Regions from separate parts of the Sporacetigenium mesophilum DSM 16796 genome, predicted to be linked through region 1. Evidence: riboswitches for the same ligand, from Rfam matches in the RefSeq annotation. Region 1 holds a riboswitch; each other region holds the start of a gene.
The links. Region 1 has a riboswitch for cyclic di-GMP ahead of BS62_RS04760 (OmpL47-type beta-barrel domain-containing protein). Riboswitches for the same ligand answer to the same signal wherever they lie in the genome.
Positions count from the first base shown of each region.

Region 1 (10,328 bases):
TGGCAAAGTATGGATTTACCTCCACTAAAAGTAAGTGTTAACTTATCAGCACAACAGTTTTTGAAAAGGGATTTAACTGAAGTGATAAATAATACTTTAGGTGAAACTGGACTAAATCCAAAATACCTAGAATTAGAGATTACTGAAAGTATGACAATGGATGTGGATTATGCAATAAAAATATTAAAAGAGTTAAATGACCTAGGGGTTAAAATAAGCATTGATGATTTTGGAACCGGGTATAGTTCACTAAATTATTTGAAAAAATTCTCTATTAATTATCTAAAAATAGACAAATCATTTATTAACGATATTACAGATGATGAAAGTGATGCAAATATAGTTGAAACAATTATTTCTATGGCTCATAATCTTGGCTTAAAGGTTGTGGCTGAAGGCGTTGAAGACAAAAAACAATTAAGATTTTTACAAATACGTAATTGTGATCTTGTCCAAGGCTATTATTTTAGTAAGCCAGTGCCACCAAGATTATTTGAAAAGGAATTTTATAATTTACAAAATGCATTTAAAGACAAATATTAACAACATAAGGGGAGAATAAAATTGAAAAGTATAGCATCTATTTTAGTATCTAATTTTAAGAGGTGGGACATTAACCATGTTTTTGGCATACCTGGAAAGCCAATTGTACCATTACTTTTGGAATTAGATAAACAAGGGGTTAATTTCATTCTAAATAAACATGAAGGCGGCAGTGGGTATTGTGCTGCTGGATATGCAATGATGAATAAAAAATTAGGTGTGGCTGTTGCAACTGCAGGTCCTGGTGGAACAAACTTGTTAACTGCCGCCGGACAAGCAAAGGCTTCTCATCTTCCAGTACTATTTATTACTGGTCAACAGCCTATACAGGATACTGGGAAGGCTTTGGGCCAAGATTCTACAATCTTTGGAACTGATTTAGTTAAAATATTTGAACCAGTAACTAAGTTTAGTGCTAGAGTTGAAAGAAGTGATCAATTTAAGAAGTATTTACAACATGCATTGGAAAAGGCGCATAGTGGGGTTAAGGGTCCAGTTCATTTATCAATACCATTTGATATACTTACTGAGGAAATTGAGGAATTTGAACTTGATTTACCAAGTAATATGTGTGGGTTGGTTTCTTCTAGAATAGACGAGTTTATAGAAAAGCTTAATAGTACTAAAAAAGCAGTAATTTTATTAGGCAAAGGTGTTCATTCAAGTGGAGCTTATGAAGAAGTAAAAAAATTAGCTGAGTTGTGGAATATACCAGTAATGACTACTCCAGGAGGAAAAGGGACATTTATAGAAAATCACCCATTATCCCTTGGTGCCTTAGGTTTAGGTGGTACTGAAACTGCAAGTGAATATATTGAAAAAGATGTAGATTTGATGATTGTAATTGGAAGTAAATTATCAGATATGTCTTTGGTTGGTATATCACAGGAAAACTATCCTAAAGAAGTTATTCACTTAGATTATGATCCAACTTTTATAGGAAAATCACTTTTAGTTCCAACACTACCTATTATAGGTGATATTAAAATGAATCTTCAGTTATTACTTGATAAAGTTTCAAATAAATCAAAAAATGAATTTGAATTATTACAAGAAACATATGAGATTACAGCTGATAATAATCCATATATATCAGCTGCAAAAGCAATAGAAATTGCAAGACAAGAACTTCCAGATGATTCAATTATATTTGGCGATGATGGAAGTCATACATTTTATGCAGTAAGATATTTCAATATTAGAAAACCTGGGACATTCTTCTTTGACGATGTATTTGGAGCAATGGGACATGGAATAGGTTACTCTATTGGGGCGCAATTAGCTAGTGATAATTCAAGAATTATTTGTTTAACAGGTGATGGATGTACCTTTATGCAAGGTACTGAAATATCTACAGCAGCAAATTATAATATTCCGGTTACATTTATAATATTTAATAATGGAAGATTAGATATGGTTGATAAAGGAATGTATTACAATGTAGGAAAGTCTGTAGGTTCAAAATATAGTGTACCATTAGATATTGAAAAGTTCGGACAATCTATGGGAGTAAAATCATTAAAATGTAATGATGAGTTTGAGTTAAAAAAGGCTTTAGAAATTTCAAAATCACATAATGAACCAATTATTATAGAGGTTATGGTTGACCCATTAGAAATACCACCAACAATGAAGAGAGGGTAATAATATGAATAAAGATTATGAAAAGGGAATTGAAGTACTAAAATTAATGACAGATGAAAATGGAATGAAGACAATAAAATATTTAGAAGGTATTTTTCCAGACTTTGCAGAGAAAATGGTTGATTTTGGATTTGGACAAATATATTCAAGACCAAATCTGGACCTAAAATTAAGAGAAATTGTAACTATAACTGCACTTATAACACAAGGTGCATTTGAACAACTAGATTTTCATTTAAAAGCAGCACTAAATCTGGGCCTAAAGGAAGAAGAAATATTAGAAATTATTCTTCAGTGTGCAGCATATGTAGGATTTCCAAAAGCATGTAGTGCTTTAGTTGTTGCAGGTGAAATTTTTAAAAATAATACAAAATAGATAAATCCCCCTACTAAGTAGTAGGGGGATTTTTTTATTTCTGTAGAGATTAAATTTGAACTTTAACAGTAGTTTGACCAACTACAAGGAAGCCGTTGATGTAACAGCGGAATTCAACTACTACTTGAGGAGCAGTCCAATTAAAATCAGAGCGTTCAAACTTAAATTGACCAATTTTTGCTTGGTTATAATATCCGTTGTTGCTAGTAAGGGCATTAACACCATTAATATTTGCTGTGTTAAGATCTAAATCAGTAGTATTATATCCTAAAGGAAGATTAACACGAACAGTGAATACACCATTATTTCCTTTAATAACCTTAGATGTTACCTCAATGTTAGCTGGTATATAAACGGTAAATTGTTTTTGGATTGTAGTACTATTACCAGCTGAATCAGTTACGGTGATAACTACGGTATATACACCAGGTTTATCAAGGTTGATGTTTGTACCATTAGAAATTACTTTTCCTATAGTTTCATTTGGTTCGAAAACAACCATATTTTCAATAGAAATACCAGAAAGTCCGTCATTTGCTAAGTAGTTTAATTGTAGCATAGTACCAAGCTTAAATTCATTGAATAACTCCATTGTTATGGTTGGTGCAGTCTTATCTATCTTTACATAAACCGTATTAGCAGATTCAATATTTCCAACAGAATCAATTGAGTAAAATGATACCTTGTGAATTCCTTCATCTTGTATTGTGAAAGAACTACCTTCTAAATAATTAGAGCCATCAATTGAATAGAAGGTTTTAACAACACCAGTTATATCATCTGTTGAAGTTAGATTTATAGTTGCATCATTATTTGTCCAGTTTGTTGGTGCATTTGCACTTGTAACTGGGGGTTTAGTGTCAACAATAAGTTTTGCAATAACAGTATTAGATGGATCAGATTCACCAAATGAATTACTGAATGAAGTAACATAATATTGGTGATTAGCATACGAAAGATCAGTAATTGTGTAAGACAAGTTATTTAGGTTATTTACAAGTAAAACAGGTTTATTGTCTATAATCTCGTATACGTTATAGCCGTTAGCATAAGTGATAAAATCCCAAGTAATTTGTGCACTTGTTTTGTCTATAAGTTTTAAGTTAGCTACTGGAGATTGCATAACTGGATATATAATATTTTCAGATAATTCTTTAGATAAAGCTGATTCTCCGAAGCGATTACTATATGCAGTTATTTGATAACTATGTGTACCTTCTGATAGATTGAAAACTTTATAGCTTAGGGCTGATCCCTTATATATTAACTGTTTTGTGCCATCTATTATTTCGTAAACACGGTACTCGTTTGCCCAATTAACTGACTGCCAAGATAGTGTAATATTATTAACGTTGGAAACAGTTATACTTAAAGTAGGAGGCTGTACTACTGGCCAAGTTAATTTAAGGCTTACTGTGTTTCCTTCATTGGATTCACCAAATCGACTACTATATGAGTGAATTTCATAAATATAATCTCCCTCAGGCATATTGGCGAAGGTTACGCTAGTGCCAGTAACGGTTTGTTTTAGTATCTTTTCTCCGTCTACAATTTGATAAATTTTGTAATTTGTTGCGTATGGTACAACTGCCCATCTTAAGTTTATGTCATTACCATTTAAAGTACTATTAGTTAAATTAGCTGGTGACTGCATAGTTGGGTAAAACAAAGAAAGGTTTGTATTACTTCCGACTTGTGATTCACCAAAACGATTACTGTAAGAGTAAATCTCGTAAGCGTAGTCCCCCTCGGCCATATTTGCGAAGGTTATGCTAGTACCAGTTACAGTTTGTTTTAAGATTTTTTCTCCGTTTATAATTTGATAAATTTTATAAGATGTTGCATAACTAACTGAATTCCACTTCAAGGTAATATCATTTCCATTAGCAATACTATACGTAGAGTTACTTGGTTCAACCATTGTCGGAAAAATAAGTGAAAATGACACTTGGCTTCCATCATACGATTCACCAAAGCGAGTACTTACAGATTTAATAATATAGTCATGGTCACCCTCTAAAACGTTGCTTAGTGTCGTAGATGTTGAAGTTACAGTAGTTTTTAGAACTAATTGCCCGTCGACAATTTCGTATATTTTGTAACTGTTAGCATATGGTACTGCTGACCATATTAATTGGACATCATTACCATTTTGAATTTTATATACTAGGTTACTAGGAGCTTCCATCGTTGGATGAATTAATGAAAAAGTAGTTTCTGCTCCAATTGGAGATTCTCCTAAAAGGTTGGATACTGAGTTAACAATATAGTTATAATCGCCAGCAACCATATTAGAGAACGTTACGCTAGTACCATATACAGTTTGTTTTAAAACTTGTTGGCCATCAATTACATGATAGATTTTATAGCTTGTTGCATATGGAACGGCTGTCCATCTTAAAGTGATGTCGTTACCATTTGAAATACTATAAGTTAGATTTGTTGGCGCCTGCATTGTTTGACCATTTAAGTTAACTGTAATACTACTTCCATTTGCTGATTCACCAAAGCGAGTAGAATAAGAGTAAACTTCAAAAGCGTATTCACCAGGTGACATATTTGTATATGAAACAGTTGTACCAGTTACTGTATTCTTTAGGACTTTTTGTCCATTAACTATTTGATAAATCTTATAACTTGTAGCGTATGGAGATGCATTCCAATTTAAAGTAAAATCAGTAGCATTTTTAATTGTCTGCATTAAATTTGTTGGGGATTGCATAACTGGATGAATTACTGAGAATGAAATAATACTTCCATCATTAGATTCGCCAAAGCGGTCACTGTAAGAATTGATTTCATAAACATAATCACCACTAGGCATATTTGCCAATGTTGTAGATGTCCCAGGTAATGTGCTTTTTAAAACTTTCTGACCATCAATAATCTGATATACTTTATAAGCTGTCGCGTAAGGAACAGCATTCCACTTTAGAGTAATGTCATTTCCATTTGTAATAGTATATGTTAAATTATCTGGCGATTGTATTGTTGGTAGTATTAGAGTCAAGGAAGTTTGGCTTCCATCTTGTGATTCACCAAAGCGATCACTATAGGAATGAACCTCATATATATAATCACCAGCTTGTTTATTAGTATACGTAACAGATGTTCCAGTTAGTGTACTTTTTAAGACTTTTTGACCATCAATGATCTGATATACTTTGTAAGATGTTGCGTAAGGAACAGTATTCCATTTTAAGGTGATGTCGTTTCCATTGGTAATAGTATATGTTAAATTACCTGGTGATTGCATTGTCGGCATAACTAGAGTAAATTTGGTTTGACTTCCATCTAATGATTCACCAAAACGACTACTATAGGAATGAACCTCATAGATATAATCACCAGCCTGTCTATTAGTATAAGTAACTGATGTTCCAGTTAATGTGCTTGCAAGAACTTTTTGACCATCAATAACCTTATATATTTTGTATGATGTTGCATAAGGAACAGCATTCCATTTTAAGGTTATATCATTACCATTGGATAATGAGTATGTGAGGTTACTTGGAGCAGTCATAGTTGGTAAAATCACTTGAACCTGTGTAGAATTTGACACTGAAGATTCACCATAAAGGGAATTTTCCGCAGAAACCGCATAGGTATAATTTCCAGCATCTACATTAGTAAATGTGTAAGTGGGCGCTTTTACCGAGGAAATCAATGTTTTTTGTCCATCTTCATTAATTTGATAGAGGTTGTAGTTTTCAGCATACTGAGATACTGGCCAACTTAGGACGATATCATTGCCATTTTGTATCTTATTGGTTATGGCTATTGGTGCTACCATAGTTGGATAGTCAATATCAACTGAAACAGGAGCACATGGACCTGATTCTCCGTCAGCACTTAATGTTGACACAACATATCTATACGAGCCTTCTGGTAGACTATTAAATGTATAAGATGTTGATGTTGTTGTTCCAAGTAGTTTAAGCTGACTGTCAATAATTCCATACACATTATAACCATTAGCTCCATAAACAGAGTTCCATGAAAGCTTTACATTACTCGGTGTAATGAGTTGTGATGATAGGTTGCTTGGCGGCAGTACGTCATTGTTGGTAGTTAATGCATATGCATTAACCAAAGGAAATCCTAGTTGAAACGCCAATAGTACTACTAAAATTAGAAAACTTCGAAGAAAATTTTTCTTCATGGCATGACCCTACCTTTCTTCGCGAAAAAGGGGAATAGGGAAAAAGATAAACCTTAAATAAGGCTTATAGATAAGAAAACTATATTCCCTGTGGCAACCGGCTACCATCCACGTAAATAAAGGTCGTGGTTCAGGCCCTTGGCTTTGCGTCTCATAGTTTCCTATGATTTGCCTTTTTCACTTATAATATATTTATTTTAGGTATATGAATTTAAAAACTTACTAATTAAAACTAGGAAATCTCTATACTTTTAAAGAATCAAAAAGTGACTACCTAATTATATTGATTAAGTTATTGACCCATATATCTTGTACATAATTTTACTATATTTACCATTAAGAAACAATATAAATCAAAATATATTATTTCTAAGCATATTCTTACGTAATATTTAAATCAATTTATTTTTGCTATATTAAACAAGTTGAGGAATTAAAACAACCTTTAAGATTTTAAGTATAATGACATAAATATATATAATTTAATAAAATTTTAAGTAAAAACATATTATTCTTAAAAAATTATTGATGTATCTTAATTTTGTTTACTAATTTTAGGATTATTTATATAATAAATTAAATTGATTAAGAGGAGATGGCTGAGATATGGATATTATTGATGCAAAGATTCTTGAGTCTATGAAAGAAAACGGCAGAGCCACTGCTTCTGAAATTAGCAAGAAAGTGAATTTATCAATACCTGCCGTTTCAGAAAGAATTAGAAAATTAGAAGAATCAAATATTATTGAACAATATACGATTAAGGTTAACCGCGAGAAAATGGGATATAAACTTTTAGCAATTATATTTGTAAATATTGATGAAACAGCAAATATCCAAAATTTTAGAGAAACAATTGTTCAATTTTCTGAAGTAATCGAATGCCATCATATGGCGGGAGAATATGATTATATGCTAAAGGTTCTTATGAATGATACAGGAGAGTTAGAGGATTTTTTGAGTAATAAAATGAAGTCTATTAAAGGTGTTAGAAAATCTAATACATTGATTGTTTTATCAACATTAAAAGAAGTTGCTAATAGGTAGGAGGCTACTGTATGATTATAAAAGGATTTAGGTTTGGAATATTATTACAGTTAGCAGTAGGACCTATATGTTTATTTATTTTTCAGACTGCGGCTTCATCTGGATTTTTTGCAGCAGAGACTGGGGTATTAGGGGTAACAATTATTGATTGTTTATATATAATTGCCGCAATACTTGGTATGGGAACTGTACTAAATAAATATGAAAAAGGACAAAGGTTAATAAAATATTTTGGGGCTATTGTACTTATTGTTTTTGGATTAAGTAATATTGTAGGATCTTTTGGAATTAAAATCCTACCCAGTTTGAATTTTGCATCAAATCAAAGTGGAGAAAATGTATTTTTAAAAACAATGCTATTAACTATATCAAATCCATTGACAATACTGTTTTGGGCAGGGGTTTTTTCTACGAAGATCTCCCAAGAAAATATGGATAAAAAGAATATGTATTTATTTGGACTTGGAGCAGTGTTGTCAACTGTATTATTCTTAACACTTATTTCAATTTTGGGAAGCTTTATTAATAATTTTTTAGATTCAATATTCATTAATATATTAAATATAATTGTTGGATTGGTATTAGTTGCTTTTGGAATCAATAACGTTTATAATGGATAAAATAGACTATATTAACATATTCTTAAGGAGATTTCAATGATAAAAAGAGAATTTGATGTAAATGATACTGCTTATTTAGCAAAAAGTAGAAGACTTAAAGCCCATATAGATGGTAGTGATACTAACACAAAAACTATATCTTTAAGAGCAGGAGATTCTGTAAAGATATTAGATTATTATGAAATTGATAAATACGGATATTCTTATGAAGCTGAATATAAAAAAGATGGAACTTCATACATTATAAAAAAACACTTAAGTCAGTCAGACTTAAGACCAAAAAAGAATTATTAATTAATAAAGGTTGTATCAAATTTTGATACAACCTTTATTATTAATAATAAAAATATCTAAAATCCTTAATATTTGAATAAAATTCAAAAGTACTTCCAGACGTTTGCTTTGCAATATACATAGCTTTATCAGAATAAGTAATAAGTGTTTCAATATCACATGAATCATTTGGATAAATAGATATACCTATACTTAAAGCTATAGTTAACTCGGCCTCGTCTACCTTTAATGGGGTCTTAAGCTTTTCTATAATCTTTTGAGCAAGAATAGAAGAATCTTCATAATCTTCAATATAAGGTTGAATTATTACAAATTCATCTCCACCAAGCCTTGCAACAAAATCCACTTCGCTAATGGTGCTTTGAACAACTTGGGCAATTTCTTTAAGAACTATATCTCCAACAGCATGGCCATATACGTCGTTTATTCTTTTGAACTTATCCATATCAAATAACATTAACGCAAATTTGAAGTTTCCTCTACGAGCATTTTCTAATATTAAATTTAGATGTTTCATAAGATAACTTCTATTTGGTATTCCAGTAAGTGAGTCATAATTTGCAAGATAAAGTATTTTTTCTTCAGCAGTTTTTCTTTCAGATATATCCCTTACAATGTGAATTCTCAATCTTTTATCATCAACTAGTACACTTTTAACGCTAACTTCAACAGGAAAGCTGCTTCCATCTTTCTTTACATGTGTACCTTCAAATGTAAGGCCGTTTTTATCAGCTTCTTTCATTTGTTGTTGAAATAGGTTAGTAGTTGAATTGTGTCTTAAATCTAGAACATTTAGCTTAGTTAATTCACTTAAAGAATAACCGTATTTTAATATTGCACTCATATTAGCATCTATTATGTTGCCATTAGTGTCTGCATAAAAAATAATATCTTGTGCATTATCAAATAAAAGTTGGTGTTTTTTCATAAGTTCGTTAGTTTTCTTTAAATCAGTTATATCAGCAAATAAAGCTGTAAAATTATCATTTGTTGAACCAAATGTGTAAACTCTAAAATGCTTATCCAATTCTTCGTTATAAATTTCGAAACTAACAGATATTCCTGATAATAAGATTTTTTCATAAGTATTAATTAAAAATGGATTTAAATCAGGTGTAAAATCTGACACCATTTTTCCAATAATATCTTCTCGAGTCAATCCAGTGATGTCTGTAAAAGCATTGTTTGTTGCTAAAAATTTATAGTCGATAGGGTGGCCATTCTCATTATAAACTATTTTATGAAAGGCAACCCCTTCACTTATTGAATTAAAGAAAGACTCGAGATAGGAATTACAATCCTTACCACAAATACATTCTTTCCACATATAACATTCTCTCCTTAATCAACTATTAAATTTTATTAATATATAATATGAAATTTAAACTAATTAGTGTATTTAAATATAAATTTGCTATTAATTAATATGTGTGTTAGTATATTACTTAGGGAAAGAAACAAAACAATATCGCGGAGTGGAGCAGTTGGCAGCTCGTCGGGCTCATAACCCGAAGGTCGTAGGTTCGAGTCCTGCCTCCGCAACCAATAAAGTATAAAACCAAACTCTTATATCTTTTGATATGAGAGTTTTTTAATTTCCAACTGCTAAACTTGAGCTACGGACCTGTTTTTCAAGGTCGTT
Region 1 covers NZ_JCANUR010000003.1:117,362-127,689, reverse strand. Annotated here, with positions in the region: gene BS62_RS04775 (EAL domain-containing protein) at 1-543, shown strand, start outside; gene BS62_RS04770 (thiamine pyrophosphate-binding protein) at 565-2,187, shown strand; gene BS62_RS04765 (carboxymuconolactone decarboxylase family protein) at 2,192-2,563, shown strand; gene BS62_RS04760 (OmpL47-type beta-barrel domain-containing protein) at 2,613-6,725, opposite strand; cyclic di-GMP riboswitch class I at 6,815-6,908, opposite strand; gene BS62_RS04755 (Lrp/AsnC family transcriptional regulator) at 7,332-7,772, shown strand; gene BS62_RS04750 (LysE family translocator) at 7,784-8,392, shown strand; gene BS62_RS04745 (hypothetical protein) at 8,429-8,686, shown strand; gene BS62_RS04740 (PAS domain-containing protein) at 8,727-10,013, opposite strand; tRNA gene BS62_RS04735 (tRNA-Met) at 10,156-10,231, shown strand.

Region 2 (10,328 bases), on a different contig from region 1:
TATGAGTTTAAGGCGTTAACTAGTACTAAAGAAAGGATGATAATATAGGTTTATATAGATTGTGTAGATATGATCTTATTAAAAATAAAAATATATCGTGCTGCTATTTATTTCAAGATTTTAAAAGGCCAGGAATTTGAAGTAGAATATTCTTAAATTTTCTAAAAGTAAACATAAGATAAATAAGTACAAAAGAATAATTAGGAAAATTTAAATTTATTTAAAAAGATAAGATGTATGACTATATAAAAGAAGATAACCTCTAGTCAAGTGAGCGCCTTAATAAATGAATATGTAAATATAATAGGAGACGCTAAAAATTCATATTGTATGAAGGTTATAATTCTATATAAAAATGACTTAGAATTAGCATATGGAATATTAATATTTTGATTGAATATAACACTTTAGACTGAGATACAAACAGTTAGTTTGCGCTTAAGATAATATTAAATTTTAAAATAAAGCGAAAATAATTGGTTTTATTCTTTATTTTTATGAAGAACTAAAATATAGTTAAGAGATTATTTCTATGAGTATAAACAATAAATCCGACATAAAAATATATTCAACAGAATTACTACCGCCTAAAGGTAATAAGACAGAGGCTGAGCATAAAAAAATAGACTCTGATAAAGGCAAAAAAGAAGATAAAAATAGTGATATAAATATTAATGTATATAATAACATTAGAATACAAATTAGTACTATAGATTATCAGCAAAGAAATATTCAAGAAAAGATATCTTTAATTCAAGCAGAAGAATTAAAGATAAATCAGATAGAAAATTCTCTCAGAAAAGCTAAAGAGATTTATATGGAGTCAATAAAGAATAAAAGTAAAGAGGAATCTAAGTATAAAAATATTATCAAAGATTTTGTAAATCAAGCAAGTAATATAGAGCAATGGTTAGAAGGTAAAAACTATAAGTTAAATAAAGAAAATGAATATAACCAAACCAAGCAAGAATATGTGTATTTAAATAATGAATATAAAGGTATTGATGATATAAATAATGCTTTGAGAGAAATAGCTAATATAAAAACTAAATTAACTGAATCAAAAGATAAGTTAGTTTCATTGGCACAGATGATAGAAAATGTAAAAGTTAAAATAAAAAATGAAGAAAATTATATAGAAGATTATATAGAAGTAATTAAATATACGAAAGAAGCTGTTTTAATAAATCCATCTGAACATATGAAATTTCAAAACAATATTATTAATGATATGGTTCTTAAAATATTTAAATAATATAAAATAAAAAGTATGAGTACTAAAGGTTTTTTATTTAAGCTCATACTTATTTTAAATTCAGAATATAATTTAGTTAGATTTATTGTAGTAAATAAAATAACTTTATTGCAGAAAAAAAGAAAAATATGTAAAATTTCAAAAAACCCTATTAAAATTTGTAAAAATTACGTATAATGGACTTATAATATATTTACAGAAAAATTACATAGGCAAACCTAGAGAAATCTAGCGACGCAAAACTATAGGGACTAAGGTTGGAAAACTATGTTAGCCAGTTGCGAATGAGTTAAAAGTCATTGATATAACGCTACTCGTTCTGGGTAGCTTTTTTTGTAAAAAAATATAGAGAATTTTGTCAAAATTTAGCTTAATACATAGTAAAAAAGATAAAAATAGTATATAATTTAATATATTAGTAACTAAAATTGTTAGAAAATGTATATATTTGTAGAAAAATGTGAAAAAATTGTACAATAAGAAAAATTAAATAGGTAAATCTAGGGAAACCTAGGGACACAAAGCTAGAGGGACTAAGGTTATTATAACTATGTCAGCCAGTTGCATCCGAGCGAAATTTACATAACTTATGTATCTTTATTTAAGTGCGTTCGTATTTAACTATTCCCTTTGGAGTAGTTTTTTTATTTATAAGGAGGTAGGCATGAATACATACGATTTAATAAAAATAGGGTTAGGCGCTACAGATTTAAGAAGTAAAGCTATAGCACATAATATTGCAAATATAAATACACCAGGATACAAAAGAAGATATGTAAGTTTTGAAGAAACATTAAATAGCGCAACACCTGAAATAGAAGAAAAAGTAGATAAGTCAACTAGCATGAGAGTAGATGGGAATAACGTTGATTTAGAAGTAGAAAAGGTAAATCAAGCAGCTACAAGTCTTCAATATAATGCATTAGTAACTTTAGCAAATAGCAAGATATCAATGACAAAGAGTATTATATCTGGGAGGTAATTAAATGAGTGTTTTTAGTGGGATGAGAATAAGTACAAGCGGATTATCATCAGAAAGGCTTAGAATAGATACAATATCTTCAAATATAGCCAATATGAGTACTACAAGGGGAGCTAATGGAGAAGCATATAGACGTAAAGTTGCAATATTTGAAGAAAACTTTGATAAAAAGTTAGGAATGCTAGGGGTAAAGACTACAGCTATAGAAGAAGATAAATCACCTTTAAAGCAAGTTTATGATCCATCTCATCCTGATGCAAATGAAAAGGGTTATGTAGAATATCCAAACGTAGATATTTTAGTAGAAATGTCAGATTTAATGGCTGCATCAAGAGCTTATGAATCCAATGTAGATACATTAAATGCTCAAAAAAACATGATATCTAAGGCTTTAGAAATAGGAAGGTAGGGGTAGCAAATGCAGATAACTGAAATAGCACAAATTGGCAGTAAGGTAATAAATAGTGACAATAAGGTAGCAGAACAATCTAATTCAAATTTCTCAGATATATTTAAACATGCTATAGATAATGCTAATGGAGCTCAAGTAAGCTCAGATAATATGGTACAAAGCCTTATAAAAGGAGAAGACGTAGCAATGCATGACGTTATGTTATCAGTACAAGAATCGCAAATGTCTATGCAATTACTTCTTGAAGTAAGGAACAAGTTTGTTGAAGCATATCAAGAAATAAATAAGGTGCAAATATAGCCTTTTAAGCAAGGAGCAAATAAATGGAACAACAAAATATAATGGAAAAAGTGAAAAGGTTTTTTTCTAATAACGTTGAAAAATTCAAGTCTTTAACCAATGCTAAAAAAATAGCAATTGGAGTAGGTGTCCTAGCTGTTATACTTGCTACTATATTTACAGCAATGTATGTTAAAAAAAGTAAGTATGATGTTTTATTTTCAAACCTAGATCCTAAGGATGCTGCAAGTATATCACAGGAACTAGAATCTAGAAAAGTAGATACGAAAATAGAAGGAAATACAATATATGTTCCAAAACAAGAGGTAGATAAATTAAGGCTAGAACTTTCTCCAACTATAACTAATGGCTCAAAGGGTTTTGAATTAATGGATGAAGGTTCTTCTATAGGATTGACAGATGAAGAATTTGAAATCAAGAAACAAAGAATGATACAAGGAGAAATTGAAAAGACAATAAAAAGCTTTTCTCAAGTAGAAAATGCTAGAGTACATATTACCCAAGGTGAAAAGTCCGTATTTGTAAAGGAATCAACACCAGGAAAAGCAGCAGTATACATAACACTAAAACCAGGAGCTAATTTGAGTAACTCGCAGGTTAAATCAATAGTATCTTTAGTATCTGGAAGTACAAACGATATACCTAAGGAAAACGTAGAAGTAGTAGATCAAAATATGAGGCTTTTATCAGAAGGAATATTTGATGAAGATAAACAAAAAGATCTTCCAAATGGAGCTAATTTAGATGAAACAAAACAAGCTGAATCTAAATTAAATACTCAGCTGAAAAAATCTATAGTAGATATGTTGGAGCCTATGTTTGGCGCTGGTAAAGTAAAAGCAACTGTTAATACAGATCTTAATTTTGACACTACACAAACAACGCAAATAAAAATAGATCCAGAAAAGGTTATTAAGAAAGAGACACGTTCTGAAAATACATCTACAGATAACTCTAATGGAGGTTCGCTAGTAGATAATAATATGAGCAATACAGCAAATAATGGGGCCGGCAAAAATCAAAGTAAAGAAGAGACAATTGAGTACGAAGTAGGAAAAACAGAGACTAATATAATTAGCGCTCCAGGAGAGGTAAGAAGAATAACAGCATCTGTAGCTATAGATGGTGATTTAGGCGCTCCAATTACAAGGAATGTAGAAGATTTGGTATCAAATGCTATAGGGATGGATAAAGATAGAGGGGATAGTATATCTGTGGTATCAATGGAATTTGATCCAGCGGCCAAGGCTGAAAGAGAAAAAGAATTACAAGCCATGGAAGAAGAGGAACAGATGGAGAAATTGTTTAAAATAGGGACTTATGTAATTATAGCTACATCAGTATTAATTATAATATTAGGAATAGTACTGTTTATTATTAAGAGAAAAAAATCTAAGCTTGAAGAAGATGACCAAGCTAATATGGATTTAATAAATGCAAAACTAGAAGAATTAGAAGAAAAGAAATTACAGTTTATAGATGCAGATGATGAAGAGCTTACTTTAGAAGAAGAAGTTAAGATATATGCAGCAGAAAAACCAGATCAAGTAACAGAAATAATCAAGAAATGGTTAAGTGATTAGGAGTGATAATTTAATGAATCTAGAGACTAAAACTGCTAATGCTTTTGACTTAGGAGATTTAAGCAACAATAAGAAAGTTGTGGGGTCAAAAAAAGCCGCTGTTTTATTAATGACACTTGGACCTGAAGTAGCCTCAGTTATAATAAAGGACCTACCTGAAGCGCAGATACAGAGAATAGGTGTAGAAATAGCAAATATAGGATTTATTTCATCAAGAGAAAGAAGAGAAATTCTTCAAGAGTTTATAGAAATAAACAAAGCTAAAGACTATGTAATTGAAGGTGGTATAGGCTATGCAACGACTTTATTAAGTGGTGCATTGGGAAGTAGCAAGGCCAACAAACTATTAGAAGGAATAAGATACGAGGCACATTCAAAGCCTTTTATGTCAGCAAGAAAGGCAGATGTAGAACATATATTACATGCAATACATGATGAGAGCCCTCAAACTATGGCTATTATACTTGCTAACATACAACCAGAAAAAGCTGCTCAAGTATTAATAGAATTACCTGAGAGATTACAACATGAAGTTGCACTAAAAATAGGTAGTATATCAAATCTATCCCCAGCAGTTATAAAAACAATAGATGAAGCCTTAGAAAAGAAAATAGACATGACAGACAAGATAGATATGGAAACATCTGGAGGGGTAGATACCTTAGTTGATATATTAGTAAATGTTGATAGAAAAACTGAAAAGAGCATTATAACTAGTATAGAGGAAAGAAATCTTACACTTGCAGATCAGATAAAAGCTAATATGTTTGTATTTGAAGATATCGTTAAACTTGATAATTTATCAATACAAAGAATCCTAAAAGAAGTAAATCTAAAAGATCTTGCATTTGCGCTTAAAGCTTCAGGTGTACAGGTTGCAGAAGTTATTTATAGAAATCAATCGAGAAGAGCTGCTGAAGCATTGCAAGAAGAGATTGATATATTAGGACCAATAAAGATATCTCAGGTAGAAGAAGCTCAACAAAATATAGTTAATGTAATAAGAAAGTTAGAGGAAGAAGGAGTAATAACTATAGCAAGGAGCGCTGAAGATGAGTTTATCATATAGCGTTATAAAAAGTGATAAAGCCTTGTATAAAGGTAAAATTACTTTAAAAACATTAGAAACCAACGTTAAAGATACAAAAAAATGTGAAGAAGCTGAAAACATACAAGCAGAAATTATAAACAATGCAAATATAGAGGCAGAAAACATAATTAAAAAAGCTATAACTGAAGCTGAAGAAAAAAAAGAACAAATGTTAAGTAACGTTGAAGAAAAAATACAAGAAAGGGAAAAAAAGGGTTATACAGAAGGATACAGTCAAGGAATAAAAAATGGGTATGAAGATGGTTATAAAGAAGCATACGAAGAACACATAGATAGGGCAAGAGAAGAATCAAAAATAATAAGAGAACAAGCAGATTACATGTTATTTCAAGCAAACAAAGAAGCAGCTGATTATATGGAGGAGCAAAGTAAAAATATAGTAAGGATAGCATTAAATATTGCTTCATCTGTACTTAGAGAACACTTCAAAGATGAAGACTCTATGAATAACTTATTAAAACAAATAATAGAAGAGCATAAAAGAAGTAGGACATTTATTGTAAAGTGTAATTCCATATACAAAGAAAGCGTTGAATCTCAAATTGATAATTGGAAAAGTACAATAGCTATAAATTCAGATATATTTGTAATAGTAGACGATAATATGGAAATAGGAAATGCTGTTATACAAAAAGATAATGGAAAAGTAACTATAGGAATAGACTGTGGTTTTGAAAGATTAAGAGATGAGTTACTTGGAGAATAAAATATGAGTATATCTATAGATTTTGAAAAAATATCACAGAAAATAAATAATATAGATTTGACTATATCTGAAGGCATAGTCAAAAAAGTAATAGGACTTACCATGGAAGTAGAAGGGATAAAGGCCTTCGTTGGAGAGTTATGTGTTGTATACAACCAAATGAACAGTCCTATTGATTGTGAAGTCGTTGGATTTAAAGGAGACGAAGTAATACTAATGCCATTAGGGGATTTGGTTGGAATATCTCCAGGATGTAGAGTTATATCAAAGGGAATGCCATTAAGTGTAAGATGTAGTGATGATCTATTAGGCAAAGTATTAGATGGAATAGGAAATCCAATAGATGGTACAAGTATAGTGTTTGGAGAAAGATATAGTTTAAACAATGAGCCTCCAAATCCAATGAAAAGAAAGAGAATAACGAATATAATGCATACAGGTGTAAGGGCAATAGATGGATTTACGACTTGTGGAGAAGGTCAAAGAATAGGTATATTTGCAGGTAGTGGAGTTGGAAAAAGTACAACTTTAGGTATGATAGCAAGAAATGCTAAGGCAGATATAAATGTAATAGCCCTAATAGGTGAAAGAGGAAGAGAAGTCCTAGATTTCATAGAAAGAGATCTAGGAGAAGAGGGAATGAAAAAGTCAGTTGTAGTATGTGTAACATCAGACAAATCACCACTTATAAGATTAAAAGGAGCTCTTACGGCAACAGCAATAGCTGAGTATTTCAGAGATCAAGGGAAAAAGGTAATTATGATGATGGACTCTGTTACAAGATTTGCAATGGCTCAAAGAGAAGTAGGTATAGCTATAGGAGAACCTCCTGCACAAAAAGGGTACACGCCATCTGTATTTGCTATGCTTCCAAAGCTTATGGAAAGGACAGGTACATCTGATAAAGGATCAATAACAGCTTTTTACACGGTTTTAGTTGATGGAGACGACTTTAATGAACCTATAGCAGATACCACTAGAGGTATATTAGATGGTCATATAGTTTTATCAAGAGCTTTAGCTCACAAAAACCATTACCCAGCAATAGATGTACTAAATAGTATTAGTAGACTTATGAATGAAATAGCTGAAGATGAGCATAAAATGGTAGCATCTATGGCAAGAGATATGTTAGCAGAATATAAAGAAGCAGAAGACTTGATAAGTATAGGAGCCTATACAAAAGGATCTAATAAAAATATCGATAAGGCTATAGAGTATCAAGATAGTATAGTTAATTTCTTAAAGCAAGGGGTAAATGACATAAGTTCTTTTGAAGAAAGTGTACAAGAATTAAAAAATATATTTAGTTAGGGATGACTTATGAGTAAAAAATTTAGCTTTAGACTTCAAAAGGTATTGGATATAAGAGTAAAAGATGAAGAAGAAGTAAAGATTAGATTTTCTGAAATTCAATCAAGAAAAATAAAAATAGAACACAAGCTTAAAGCATTAAAAAGTGATTACGATAGATACTCAAGAAAAGGTATATGTGAAAATATAGTAAATCAAAAAATAACAATGAATTACTTAGGTGCACTAAATAATACTATAAGAGATATCTCATCAGAATTAATTAAAGCTTGTGAAGAACTAGAAAATCTAAAATCTGAACTTATAAATAGGCAAGTCGAGAGAAAATCATTAGAAAAATTAAAAGAACAAAAATACACAGAATTTTTAAAAGAAGAAGATATGAAAGAACAAATTATAAATGATGAATTTGCAATTATAAGTTTTGCAAGAAAACAACAGGTTAGTTAGATGGGGATTGATATTATGCAAATCAATGTAGATGTTAATTTTTTAAATAATATTATAGGAAACACAAATATTGAACTACTATCAAATAAAACAAATATTAGTTTTGAAAATCTAATATTAAACTGTTTGGACAATAAAGCTAATGATTTAGAAGAAGAAATTCTAATAAATACAGATGATATGAATATAAATGAAGAAGAAATAAGTAAAATATTAAGCTTATTAAATCAAATAATATGCAAAAATGAAAATCCAACAGATACAAAGAATAATTCACTAAATGAAGTTGTTGAAAATTTGAATAAATCCAATAAAACTGATGAAAAAATAAATTTAATTTCTTATTTAATAAAAAACATAGATGATTTGGATAGCGAAACTCTAGATTATAAAGCAGACACATTCAACTATACTATGAAAGAATTAAAAAGTGAGTTAAACAAAATAATATCTAATAATTCATCAAATGAAGAAAAACCATTAGATGAATTAGACATATTTAATATAAATAAACCTAGAGTAGAAGTGAAGAAAGATACTTCAAATAAAGAGTTGGACATGTTAAAAGATATAGCTAATAATAATGATTTTGAAAAAATAAACTTAAATATTAATAATAAGCTAATTAACAATACTGCAGGCCAACCACATAGCATAGGACAACCATCATATAAAAATATAGAATCAAATATATCCTACGACACTATAAAAAATATAAAATATATGGATTTAAATAATATACAAGAACTAACTATAAATTTAAGACCTAAGGAATTAGGTCAAATGAATATACAGCTTCTTAAAGAAAATAATGAGATGAAAGTTATATTAACGGTACATTCTAAGGAAGCGCTTGATTTAGCGAATAAAAATATATCCGATATAAAAGGTCACCTAGAAAATGCAAACATAAATATAAAAAATATAGTTATTAATATGGAAATAGAAAATACATATACAAATGAAAATTTTGAAAAGAGTTTTTCTAATAACCAAAATGAACAAGATCAAAACAACAAGAATAATAAAAGAAGTTCAAATATAGATGATGAAGAAACAAAAGAAATTATTAAAGAAGATAACCTGAATTTATTAGCTTAAAATAAGGAGTGGTTATATGACCAGTATAAATACATCGGTGAAAGTTAGCTATGACAAAACGGAAAATGGGACACCAATAATAGAAAAAGGTAAAGAAAATAATAAAGACTTGTTTTTAGAATTATTAGTTGCCCAAATGAAATATCAAGACCCAATGAACCCTCAAGATCCAACACAGTATGTAACTCAATTATCTCAATTTTCTATGCTAGAGCAAACAATGTCATTAAATGATGGTATGAAATATCTTTCAGAATTAAATAATGGAATTCTTATAAATTCAGCTATGAGCACCTCTTCAGCTTTAATAGGAAAACATGTAGAGGTATCAGAGTTAGATGAAAACAAGGAAAATTATAAAGGTATAGTAAAAAGTGCCCACATAGAAGATGGAGTAGTCTACATAGATATAAAATTAGATGGAACTGATAAAATAGAATCTTTTAGATATGATACTTTATTAAAAATAAGTGAAAGTGATATAGAAGGAAATATAAAATAATAGGGGGAAAAAACATGTTAAAGTCAATGTACTCAGGAATAAGTGGAATGAAGGCAAACCAAACTAAAATGGATGTTATAGGGAACAACGTAGCAAACGTAGGAACTACTTCATTCAAAAAATCTACTACGAGATTTTCAGATACTCTTTATCAAAATATGATATTTGCTGGTGCTCCATCAGAAGGCGCAGGGGGTACGAATCCAGGACAAGTCGGGATAGGTGTCAAAGTAAATGGTATATACAAAAGTATGAGTCAAGGTTCTTTGCAACCGACAGGTAGACCATCGGATTTAGCGATAGATGGAGATGGATTCTTCCCTGTAAGTAGAGATGGACAAGTTGTATATACAAGAGATGGTTCTTTTAGTTTAGATACTAATGGTAACTTAACAAATGGTGATGGATATCTACTATTAGACTCAGATAATAATCCAATAGAAATACCAAAAACTAATCTAAATGGCAACAATGTTGTTGCATATAATATTTCAAAAGATGGACAAGTAAGTATTTCATTAGATGATGGAACAAAGGAAAACTTATCAAAAATACAAGTGTATACATTCCAAAATCCAGAAGGATTAGAAGCATTAGCTGGGAATTTATATT
Region 2 covers NZ_JCANUR010000005.1:17,132-27,459, forward strand. Annotated here, with positions in the region: gene BS62_RS06025 (hypothetical protein) at 533-1,255, shown strand; cyclic di-GMP riboswitch class I at 1,457-1,541, shown strand; cyclic di-GMP riboswitch class I at 1,739-1,824, shown strand; gene BS62_RS06030 (flagellar basal body protein) at 1,920-2,237, shown strand; gene flgC (flagellar basal body rod protein FlgC) at 2,242-2,646, shown strand; gene fliE (flagellar hook-basal body complex protein FliE) at 2,656-2,949, shown strand; gene fliF (flagellar basal-body MS-ring/collar protein FliF) at 2,973-4,532, shown strand; gene fliG (flagellar motor switch protein FliG) at 4,546-5,601, shown strand; gene BS62_RS06055 (FliH/SctL family protein) at 5,585-6,349, shown strand; gene fliI (flagellar protein export ATPase FliI) at 6,353-7,663, shown strand; gene fliJ (flagellar export protein FliJ) at 7,673-8,113, shown strand; gene BS62_RS06070 (flagellar hook-length control protein FliK) at 8,129-9,214, shown strand; gene BS62_RS06075 (flagellar hook assembly protein FlgD) at 9,231-9,716, shown strand; gene flgF (flagellar basal-body rod protein FlgF) at 9,731-10,328, shown strand, end outside.
Region 2: linked by a shared signal. The riboswitch ahead of BS62_RS06030 (flagellar basal body protein) and the one ahead of BS62_RS04760 (OmpL47-type beta-barrel domain-containing protein) in region 1 are both predicted to bind cyclic di-GMP.

Region 3 (10,328 bases), on a different contig from region 1:
AGAAAAATATTATAGACTCAAAAGACAACTAAGATTCACTTTGCTCATGTCGTCAACGACCAGATGTGACCTTGCTCAAAATTCGCAAAATAAAAGTACCTAAGTTAGGTACTTTTATTTTGCTATAAATTAATAAATCTTAATCAGCCTCTATAAATATATTCTTATCATCATAAAAACCTACCCAAAATGGTCTATATATACTTTTTATATCAATTAATTTTATATCTTGTACATAACTTATCTTTTTATCTAAATCTTTCATTAATTCATCTTTAATACTATTTATAATTTTAGATTCATCTATATTAGATTCTCTTAAATTAATTTGATCTATATTAATTTTCACTGTATTGGGTATATTATTTATATTAAATGTATATCCGGTACTTGTATTAATCAACATAGTTATATTGTCTATCTTTGTATTAGATTTATTAAATATTCTTTCTTTTAGGTTTAGTTTATGAACTATCTCATAGTTTATAACTTTGTATTCTACATATTGAAGTTTTATATTTTTTATTCTTTTATTTAATTGAACAACTTTACTCATTAAAGGGATTTTATTATTTATTATTTTCATAGCTTGTTTTTTGTCTTTCTTGACTTCTAAGGCTTCTACTATCATAAATAATCCTCCTACTGAATTTGGAAATTATGCTTTTGTATAGTATATTATCTAGACAATCTCTTTCATGTATGTACAACAAAATATTGTATATCTTAATATAAATTATAAAAGGAGGATTTTATGCCTGGTCTTATATCACATTATCTCTTTGGTGAAGATTGTTTTAAATATTTAAATAGGTTTTATTTAAAAGATATTATAAAAGAAAACTACAAAACTTTTATGTTCGGAGCTCAAGGCCCTAATTTTTTTTCATATCATAGAGCTTGGCCATTTACTAAACAAGTAGGTATAGAAAATATAAGTTATATTATACATACAACAAAAACTAATGATTTTTTTAAGAATATATTAGAATTTTCTAGAGAAATAGATAGTTTGAAGGCATTAAATGGAAATGAAAAATTTAAGAACACTATGATATCTTATTTATGTGGTTATGCAACCCACTATATATTAGACAGAAATCTTCACCCTTATGTTTATAATGTAGAGTATAAATTAACAAACAAATATAAAAATACAAAACCTCAAGTTTTACACAAAAAAATAGAAACAGATATAGATTTAAAATTAATTGACATAATAAAAAATATGTCAATTAAGGAATTTAGAGATTATACAGTATTTGATATACCCGATGATACCTTGACTATACTATCTGACATGTATAAATATAGTATTTTGGAAACTTATTCATATAATATAAGTAAAAATGAAATAGTTCATGCAGTAAACTCTGCAAAATCAATCAGAAAATTTTTATTTAATCCATCAAGAGTAAAATTAAATATAGTTAAAAATCTTGAGAAAGTATTTAATGAAAAAATTCAATTTAGCGGTATTATATATAGAAACAGATATACATATGATTTTGATGTTTTAAACTTTCAAAATAACCCTTGGGAAGACCCATTTACAAAGAATATATACAATGACAGTTTTATTGATTTATATAATAAATCAGTACCTGATGCAGTTGAGTTTATGGAAATAGTATTTTCTTATATAAATCATAATAGGAATATAGACAATGTATTAGAATTTATAGATGATGTATCATACGATACTGGTAGACGTTGCAACTTTACATTTAATGAAAAAAATAAAAGGACTTAGTCCTTTTATTTTTGATTAATATATTTACTTTTAAATTCTAAATATCCATTTTTTCTTAAGCTACAAGCTGGACAATCTCCGCATCCATTTCCTTTTTCTCCATTGTAACATGTTAATGTTTCATTTTTTACTATATCTAATACATCTAAATCATAAGCCAATTTCCAAGTTCCGCATTTATCTATAAACATAAGAGGTGTGTGAATAACAAATTCATAGTCCATTGCCAAGTTCAATGTTACATTAGTAGATTTAATAAACACATCTCTACAATCAGGATAACCACTAAAATCACTTTGAGATACCCCTGTAATTATATGATTTACATTTCTTTGTTTTGCAAATACAGCTACAAATGTTAAAAATAATAAATTTCTACCATCTACAAAGCTATTTGGAAGTTCCCCTTCTTTTTGAGTTTTATCAACATTTATATCTACTCTAGTCAAAGAATTTGGAGCTAGTTGATTTAATAAAGACATATCTAATATATGATGTTCTACATTATATTTATTACAAATATCTTTGGCACATTGAAGCTCAGATATATGTTTTTGATTATAGTCAAAAGAAACAGCTATTACTTCTTTGAATCTTTTCTTTGCCCAAAACAAACAAGTTGTACTATCTTGCCCACCACTAAAAACAACTACTGCTTTATCATTATTTATATTAGTTTTCATATTATACCCCTTTCTTTTGAGGATCCCATATTATTTTGTGAAGTTGAATTTGTAAGTTTACATTGTTCATTTTATTGTCTTTCATAAATTCAACTATCTCTTCTGGGTTAATACTTCCAAATACAGGACTTATATAAACACTACATTTATTAGCTAAGTCGTATTTTGTTATTATTTCTTTTGCCTTATTTAAGTCCTCTAAATTTGAAGATACAAACTTAACTGTATCAAAACTTCTTAAGTTATTAAGATTTTCTAGATACATAGTATATTCCATATTGCTACCAGGTAATTTATAGTCCATTGTAAATCTTGGAGGGTTATTTTGTATATCTAAAAACTCTCTAATATCAACACTTCCATTTGTCTCTATTTCTACATCTAGATTATTATCCTTTGATAAAAACATTAACAATTCTTTTATATTGTCTTGCATTAAAGGCTCTCCACCAGTTAATGTTACATTGTTAATACCAGTCTCTTTTATATAATTATAAATTTCTTCACTAGTCATAACTTCATATGGTGCATTATCTTTATTTGCCCACATTGTATCACAATATGAACATCTTAGGTTACATCCTGCTAATCTTATAAAAACTGCCAGTTGTCCGCTCTTTTTTCCTTCTCCATTTATACTAGCAAACTTTTCTACTACATTAAATTTATTCATATTACATTTCTCCTTTTTCAAAGGTTGCACTGTTATTTGGAGTTTCATATACTGTAACTCTTTTAACATTATGACCCTTACTACTCATATGTTTATAAAAGTGATAAGAGAAATTTTCGGCTGTAGGTCTGAAATCTACATTTATTACATTAAATCCATCTTCTAATAAACAACTTAAAGTTTCTTTTCTCATAGTGTCTTTTTGAATAATTAGCGAATGGTCATAGTAATCAGCCATTTCTTTAACATCTTTTTTTAAATCCCCAAAATCTACAACCATTCCATCTAATTGTCCACCCTCTACTAATTCACTACCTTGTACTTCTACTAATACTCTCCATCTATGTCCATGTATGTGGCCACATTTACCTTCATAATTAGCTAAAAAATGAGCGCTGTCAAAACTGTGTTCTGCCTTTAATATATACATAACTACCTCCTGTTTTTTAGATATCCATAATAGCAACAACCTATAGCTCCGTTAAACTGTGGATCATCTAAAGGTATAACTTCATCGTATCTTTCATTTAAATATTTCTGTATAGCTTGATTTTTAGCAACTCCCCCGCTAATTACCAATCTTCTACTTTTAAAATTACCTAAAACCGGCTCTAATCTTTTATATAAAGAATAATTAACTCCTGCACATAAGTTATCTAAGTTAACTCCTTCTGCTATTTTTCCTATAAGTTCTGATTCAGAAAATACAGCACAAGTTGAGTTAAGTTGTATTGGGTCTTTGTAGTGCTTACTCATGTCTTCTAGTGATATTTCTAGTAAATTAGCCATATTTTCTAAGTATCTACCGCAAGATGCTGCACACTTTTCGTTTAATTCAAGGTCTGTAGTAATTCCATTTTCTACTTTAACTACTTTGACATCTTGTCCACCTATATCAAGTAATATAAAGTCCTTTAGTTTACTTTGATAAACTGCTCCATATACATGTGCCTTTATTTCGTTTATAGGGGTGAATTTATTTAAATCAGTATTGTTTCTTCCATATCCAGTAGATATAAATACATCTACATCTTTTATATTTAATTTATCTAAATCAACTATTATCTTATTATCATAGTGGCAATATTCTTTATAAAAAGAAACAGTACTTATTTTAAACTTTTTAACAATAGTTGTGTTTTCCATAATAGCTATTTTTACTTCTCTACTTCCTAAATCTATTCCTACAATACGCATATATCAACACCTTCTTTTTTGTCTTTTAACATATCTAAAAATGCCTCAATTCTAAGCTTAGTTCTAGCATCTAATGAATTTAACTTATCTCCTTCTATATTTAAAATAGGAATGTTTAGCTTTTGTTTAAAAATAATATCGTCTATAGCCTTATGACAAAAAGCTTGAGTATAATGTATTATCCCATCTAATTTTCTTATTTCTATTTGTTTTTTTATTTCATCCATTCTAAAATCTATATCATAAGGGTATGTATAATCATAATATTGATCATAAATACTCTCATTATTTTCATATCTAGAAAAAGCAAATTCTCTTTGAACTTCATTGTACACAAATCTAGCATCAAAATTTTCTACAAAAGAATATATATCACCTGTCATAGGAGGGACCCCTATATATCCAAGTCTTAACTTTTGTTCTTGTGGTTTTCTGTTTTCTATATCTTTTATTGCATTTATAAGGTCTTTTTCAAATTCATCTATATTAATATTGAAATCACTTGAACTTACTTGGTACAAGTGGTTTTCAAATCCAGTGGCCTTATTATCTATATAAGTTAGTTCATCTATTTTCTTAGCTAATTTTCTTATATTATTGAGTTTTAATCTAACTTTTTCCACTTCTTCTATACTTACATTGAAAATATCCATAAACTTATCCATTTCTTTTATTAAACTTTCTTTTTTATGGTCATTTGGGTATGAAAAAGGATGTATATTTATATTGTTTAATGAAAGTACTTCCATAAGAGACTTTGTATTAGAACAATCTCCTTCAACTACACCAACAATATCTTCTATGTTGTGTTTTATACATACTCCGTATTTTGCTTTAATCCAAGCACACATACTTTTTGGAAATCCATCTTTTTCAGCCATATCTATATAACTAAAGTAATTCTCTGATGTAATAAATATATTATTTAAATCAACAGGGATATATCCTGCTGCTATAAGTATTTCTATTGGAACTGTTGTTGTAATACCTATTTTCTTCATAATGCGCCTCCTCAATTTCTAGGATACAAAAACAATAAAATTCGCTACGCTCATGTCGCCAACGACCTTGAAAAACAGGTCCGTTGCTCAAGTTTAGCAGTTGGAAATTAAAATTTCCTTAAAATAAAAAAAAGAGGCTTAACAGCCTCTTTATAAACAAAAATTACAAAAGCACATACTACAACAGTTGTAATACATAGCCCTAGTTTTGTTTATAGACAGGATGGTACTAATAAACTGTCTTTATTTAATTACTTAGTTATTTTATCATATGCTTTGTATATATTCAATTATTAAATAATTACTTGTTATTTATACTTAGGCACTTCGTAAACTATGTTTACGTTATTATACATATATGATGTATTGTTCATTATATTAGCTATTCCATTTGCCCAGTTTACATCTGTTGCATATCTATGCCAAGTGACATCATAATTCCATCTCATTTTATATAAGGTGTTTTGATTGTATTTTGAACTATTAACATAATTTTTTGATATCCAATCTGCAGCTCCATATATAGCTGAGTCTACACTTGTCCATCCATTACAATATGCAGCCTCTGCCCCATATACGTTTGCATTTTTGTCTATAGCCCCTATTCCAAAGAAATTATATACAACAGCAGGTTTGCTAAGAGTTTGACCTTTATATGAATATACAGTCTCTCCTTGTGCTAAACGGGAAGTTCCATATCCAGTTTCCCACATAGCATGAGATACTAAATATATAACATCTACATTATGTTTTTTTGATGCATCTATAAATACACTAGCTTTGTTAGCAAATATATTTGTTTGGTTAGATTTAAACTTTAGATTATTCAAATAAGTATTTAGTTTTTCTTCAGATATGTCTCTATATGTATTTAGCTTTAAAAATTGATACATTCCATTTTGAGTTTTTGCAAAATTTGTTGGATCTAAATAATATTTAATATCATCTTCAACAGCTCTTATAAAACTAGTAAGAGTAATTGAACTTCTAACATTTGCTGAATGTATAACTTGATCTAGTACTGCTTGTTTTGCTAAATGTTCATTTAAACTATAATTTAAAACCTTTTCCTCAACAGTTCCACTATTGTTTGCATAATTTCCACCTGGGTTATTTATTGGTCCATTATTAGGAACTTCAGGTTCACTTGGTGTTTGAGTAGTTGGAGGTGTTTGTACTTCATTTAAATACCTGCTTGCTACACATCCACTTTGATTATTATATTTTATATGACTCCATCCATCTTTTTCTGATGTTACTTCTACTGCTGCACCTTTATTTAATACTGTAACTACCTTATGTGTAGTACCAGGGCCGCTTCTCATATTCAGGCCATCTACATTTACAGTTTTAGCTATAGTAATTACTGGCTGACTATTATCTGGTAATTTAGGTTCCTCTGGCTTTTGAGTAGTTGGAGGTGCTTGCACTTCATTTAAGTACCTACTTGCTACACATCCAGTTTGATTATTATATTTTATATTACTCCATCCATCTTTTTCTGATGTTACTTCTACTACTGCACCTTTATCTAAAACAGTTATTACCTTATATCTAGTACTTGGGCCCATTCTCATATTAAGGTCATTTACATTTACGACTTTCTTTACAGTTTTTGCAGTTTGTTCATTATTATCTGTAACTTTATCTTCCTTAGGTGTCTCAACCGGTTTAGGCGCCTCAACTGGTTTTGACTCTGTCTTATTATCTAAGTATCTACTTGCTACATGTCCGCTCATATTATTAAATTTAATTTGTGACCAACCATCTTTTTCTGATACTACTTCTACCTCTGTCCCCTTGTTTAATACCTTATTTACCCTAAATGCAGTACTTGGTCCACTTCTCATATTTAACCCATCTACATTTACTACCTTTATTGTTATATTAGCATTATCTTGTTGGTTAGATGAAGTACCTACACTTATATATTGACCAGATACCCATCCTTCTTTTCCTGACTTGGCTTCTATTTTATACCACCCATTTGAATTTTCTAATATTTTTACTTCTTCATTTTTTTTAAGTGTAAAAAGCACCTTGTTATTTGTACCTGGGCCACTTCTTACATTTAATGAAGAAGCTGTAACTACCCCTACACTTGGAGCTGCATTAGCATCTACTGCTGCTAACGGAAGTACAGCTAGAGTTGTTAAAATTATCGGCATCTTTTTTTTCAAAAAACCACTCCTTAGTATAAAATTTTTTAATACTTATTAATCCGCTCCTTTCGGTAGCTGGCTGGCATAATTATACTTATGGTTATTAATATAAAATTAGCCCCTTTAGCTTTGCGTCTCTAAGTTTTCCTAGGTTTGCCTTTATCGAGTTTGTTATATTTTATACTACCCCTTGAAACTAAATTTAGTTTGCGTAGTATTGCATTCAATTTAATTATAATATTTTTTTATACTAATTTCTACATATTATGTAAATTATTACAATATATTTACATAATAATGTATTCATCAAATAACAATAAAACCCTTTATATTTTAACAAAAACTAAAATTCGCTATGTTCACGTCTTAAGCGGTATTGAAAACTAGGTACGTTACTCAAAATCGTATTTATTACCACAAAAAAAGAAGGTGCTATATAGCACCTTCTCTTATATAATACATTTTAGATTTATTTTAAAGTTTTAGCATATTCTTTAAGTTTTGCCTCTTCTTCATTTTTTGGTTCTGGTAAAACTATATTATGTGGCATTTTCTTACCGTTTTCATCAACACATATAAAAGTTGTAAATCCATCTACAATAACCTTATCTGTATCATCATTTTTTATAACCTTACCATACACAGTCATACTAGTATTTCCTGTATAAACAACTTTAGTTTCAAGAGTTATAATCTCTCCTTTTTTTACAGGGCAAGTGAATTTAAGTCCATGCATTTTTAAACAAACCATGTTGTCAGGATTTTTATATGTACTTGCAGCAGCAATAAATGCACCTTCTATAAACCATTCTGCCATTCTTCCAGCAAATAAAGTCCCATGGTGATTTAAATCTTCTGATTTCACTAACTTTGACATTGTATAGTGTTTCATTCTGTGCTCCCCCTTGTTCGTCTTATAATTTAAAAATAGAATTATTTACTATATTCATTTAATAATTGTAAAATCCTTCTTAAATTGATAATAATCATGTTTTAAAATAAAAAAGAAAGCATTTTTATATGCTTTCTTTTTAATTAACTATTTATTATTTTTTTAGTTGTTGAGTTATTGTATATACTATTTGGAACTACATTTATTAATTCATTTAATTTCTGCTTACATTTTTCCATATCGCCTTTTTCTTTGTATATCATGGCTATATTGTATAATGAGTGGTCGTAATAGTTGTCTTTTGCTGTATATCTACTAATATAGTTATTGTAGTATTTTAAAGCAGTATCATAATCCTTCATAGATTCATATATGCTACCTAATATAAATATAGATTCAGAAACATATAACTTGTCTTTTCCATATTCCGCAAGATATTCAAAACTCTTTATAGAATCTTTACGAAGCCCTCTCTTCTTTTCATCTAATGCTTTTTTGTAGAGAGCGTGTTCATCTGCAATTACAACTTCTTTTTTAATTATAGGTTTATTGTTTCCAATTTGAAACTTAAGATCATTGTTTTCTTTCTTTGAATTTGCTAAGTCTTCTTTATAATCTCCAACTTGAGTATTTAATGTACTAACTTGGTTGTTTAAATTCGATATTTCATTATAGCCATATATAGATTGACCTATTATGCCAGCTGCTAAAAGAACAATTATTGCTACAGGAATATTATTTTTTTTCTTAGTTTTATTAGGTTTAGCCTTTTTTTCTTTTGGCACTTTCTTAGTTGGCTTTTCAATATTTTCATCTATTTTATATACTCTTTTGTCTATAAACTTTATTACAATCTCATTGCTTTTATCTAGTGTCAAAGCTTTATTGAAATAATCCCTTGCAATTATTTCATCTTTTCTTTCCATACAAAGTAGCCCCAAAACTATGTATGGCTCTATAAGTTGAGGATATTCCTCTATTAAATTCTTAAATATTTGAGTTCCCTCTTCATATAAGCCTTCCTTAATAAATCTTATAGCATGATTGTATCTTTCTAAAAAAGTATCAAAGTCTACAGAGCTCATAATATCCATATACTTAGTTGCAATATCACTTTTTGTATAACCTACGCTTTTAGAAAAATAACTTACAGATTTATCAAAGCTACATTCTAAGAATGTACATATACCTAGTAAGTTTAATATATCTGCGTCTTTTGGATTTAGCTTTATAGCTTTATTTAGTTCATTTATTGCATTTGTTATGTCATTGTTTTTTACCATGTCTAAAGCATTGTTATACATTATATAAGAATCTATAACTGTATCTTTTTTATTTCCTTTTTCTATTACAGTTTTTTCAAGACCTTGCAGTAGCTCGTTTATATTATCACTAGTTAAATTTATTTTATTTATAGTATCTAAATTAACTTGATAATTATCCTCATCTATATTTGAATATTCATAAGAAATTTTTTCAAAGTTTTTAATATCTATGGTCTTAGGCTTTATGTTAAGTAAATCATCTTTTATATCTATGTTATTAATTTTAATCTCCTCCTTTTCGATATATTTCTTGTATATTATACACTATATTTCAATTTTTTTATACATTTCTAGTGTATAACTATATTCTTAAACCTTTTTACTATAGAAAATATCTATACACAAGTAGTTAGCTATAGTTTTTTTAAATTTTACAATACCTATAATAATACTATAAAATAAATTTAGTTACATATTAAAAAGGGGAGACGAAAATATGAAAAAAATAATCACAGCATTATTAGCAGTATTAATGGTAGTATCACTTACAGCTTGTACTTCAAAAACTTCAGAAGAACCTAAAGAAGAAAAAGTACTTAAAATAGGTGCAATACCTGATCAAGATGCAGCAAAATTAAGTAGGTCTCTTGGCGAACTTGAAAATTACCTTAGTGAAAAAATAGGAGTAAAAGTTGAGTATGT
Region 3 covers NZ_JCANUR010000011.1:28,327-38,654, reverse strand. Annotated here, with positions in the region: gene pdaA (delta-lactam-biosynthetic de-N-acetylase) at 1-32, shown strand, start outside; gene BS62_RS09850 (hypothetical protein) at 140-631, opposite strand; gene BS62_RS09845 (zinc dependent phospholipase C family protein) at 755-1,753, shown strand; gene queC (7-cyano-7-deazaguanine synthase QueC) at 1,759-2,436, opposite strand; gene queE (putative 7-carboxy-7-deazaguanine synthase QueE) at 2,438-3,109, opposite strand; gene queD (6-carboxytetrahydropterin synthase QueD) at 3,111-3,539, opposite strand; gene BS62_RS09825 (acyl-CoA dehydratase activase) at 3,542-4,306, opposite strand; gene BS62_RS09820 (2-hydroxyacyl-CoA dehydratase family protein) at 4,294-5,307, opposite strand; gene BS62_RS09815 (SH3 domain-containing protein) at 5,616-7,487, opposite strand; cyclic di-GMP riboswitch class I at 7,537-7,637, opposite strand; gene BS62_RS09810 (acyl-CoA thioesterase) at 7,939-8,361, opposite strand; gene BS62_RS09805 (tetratricopeptide repeat protein) at 8,505-9,665, opposite strand; gene BS62_RS09800 (putative selenate ABC transporter substrate-binding protein) at 10,123-10,328, shown strand, end outside.
Region 3: linked by a shared signal. The riboswitch ahead of BS62_RS09815 (SH3 domain-containing protein) and the one ahead of BS62_RS04760 (OmpL47-type beta-barrel domain-containing protein) in region 1 are both predicted to bind cyclic di-GMP.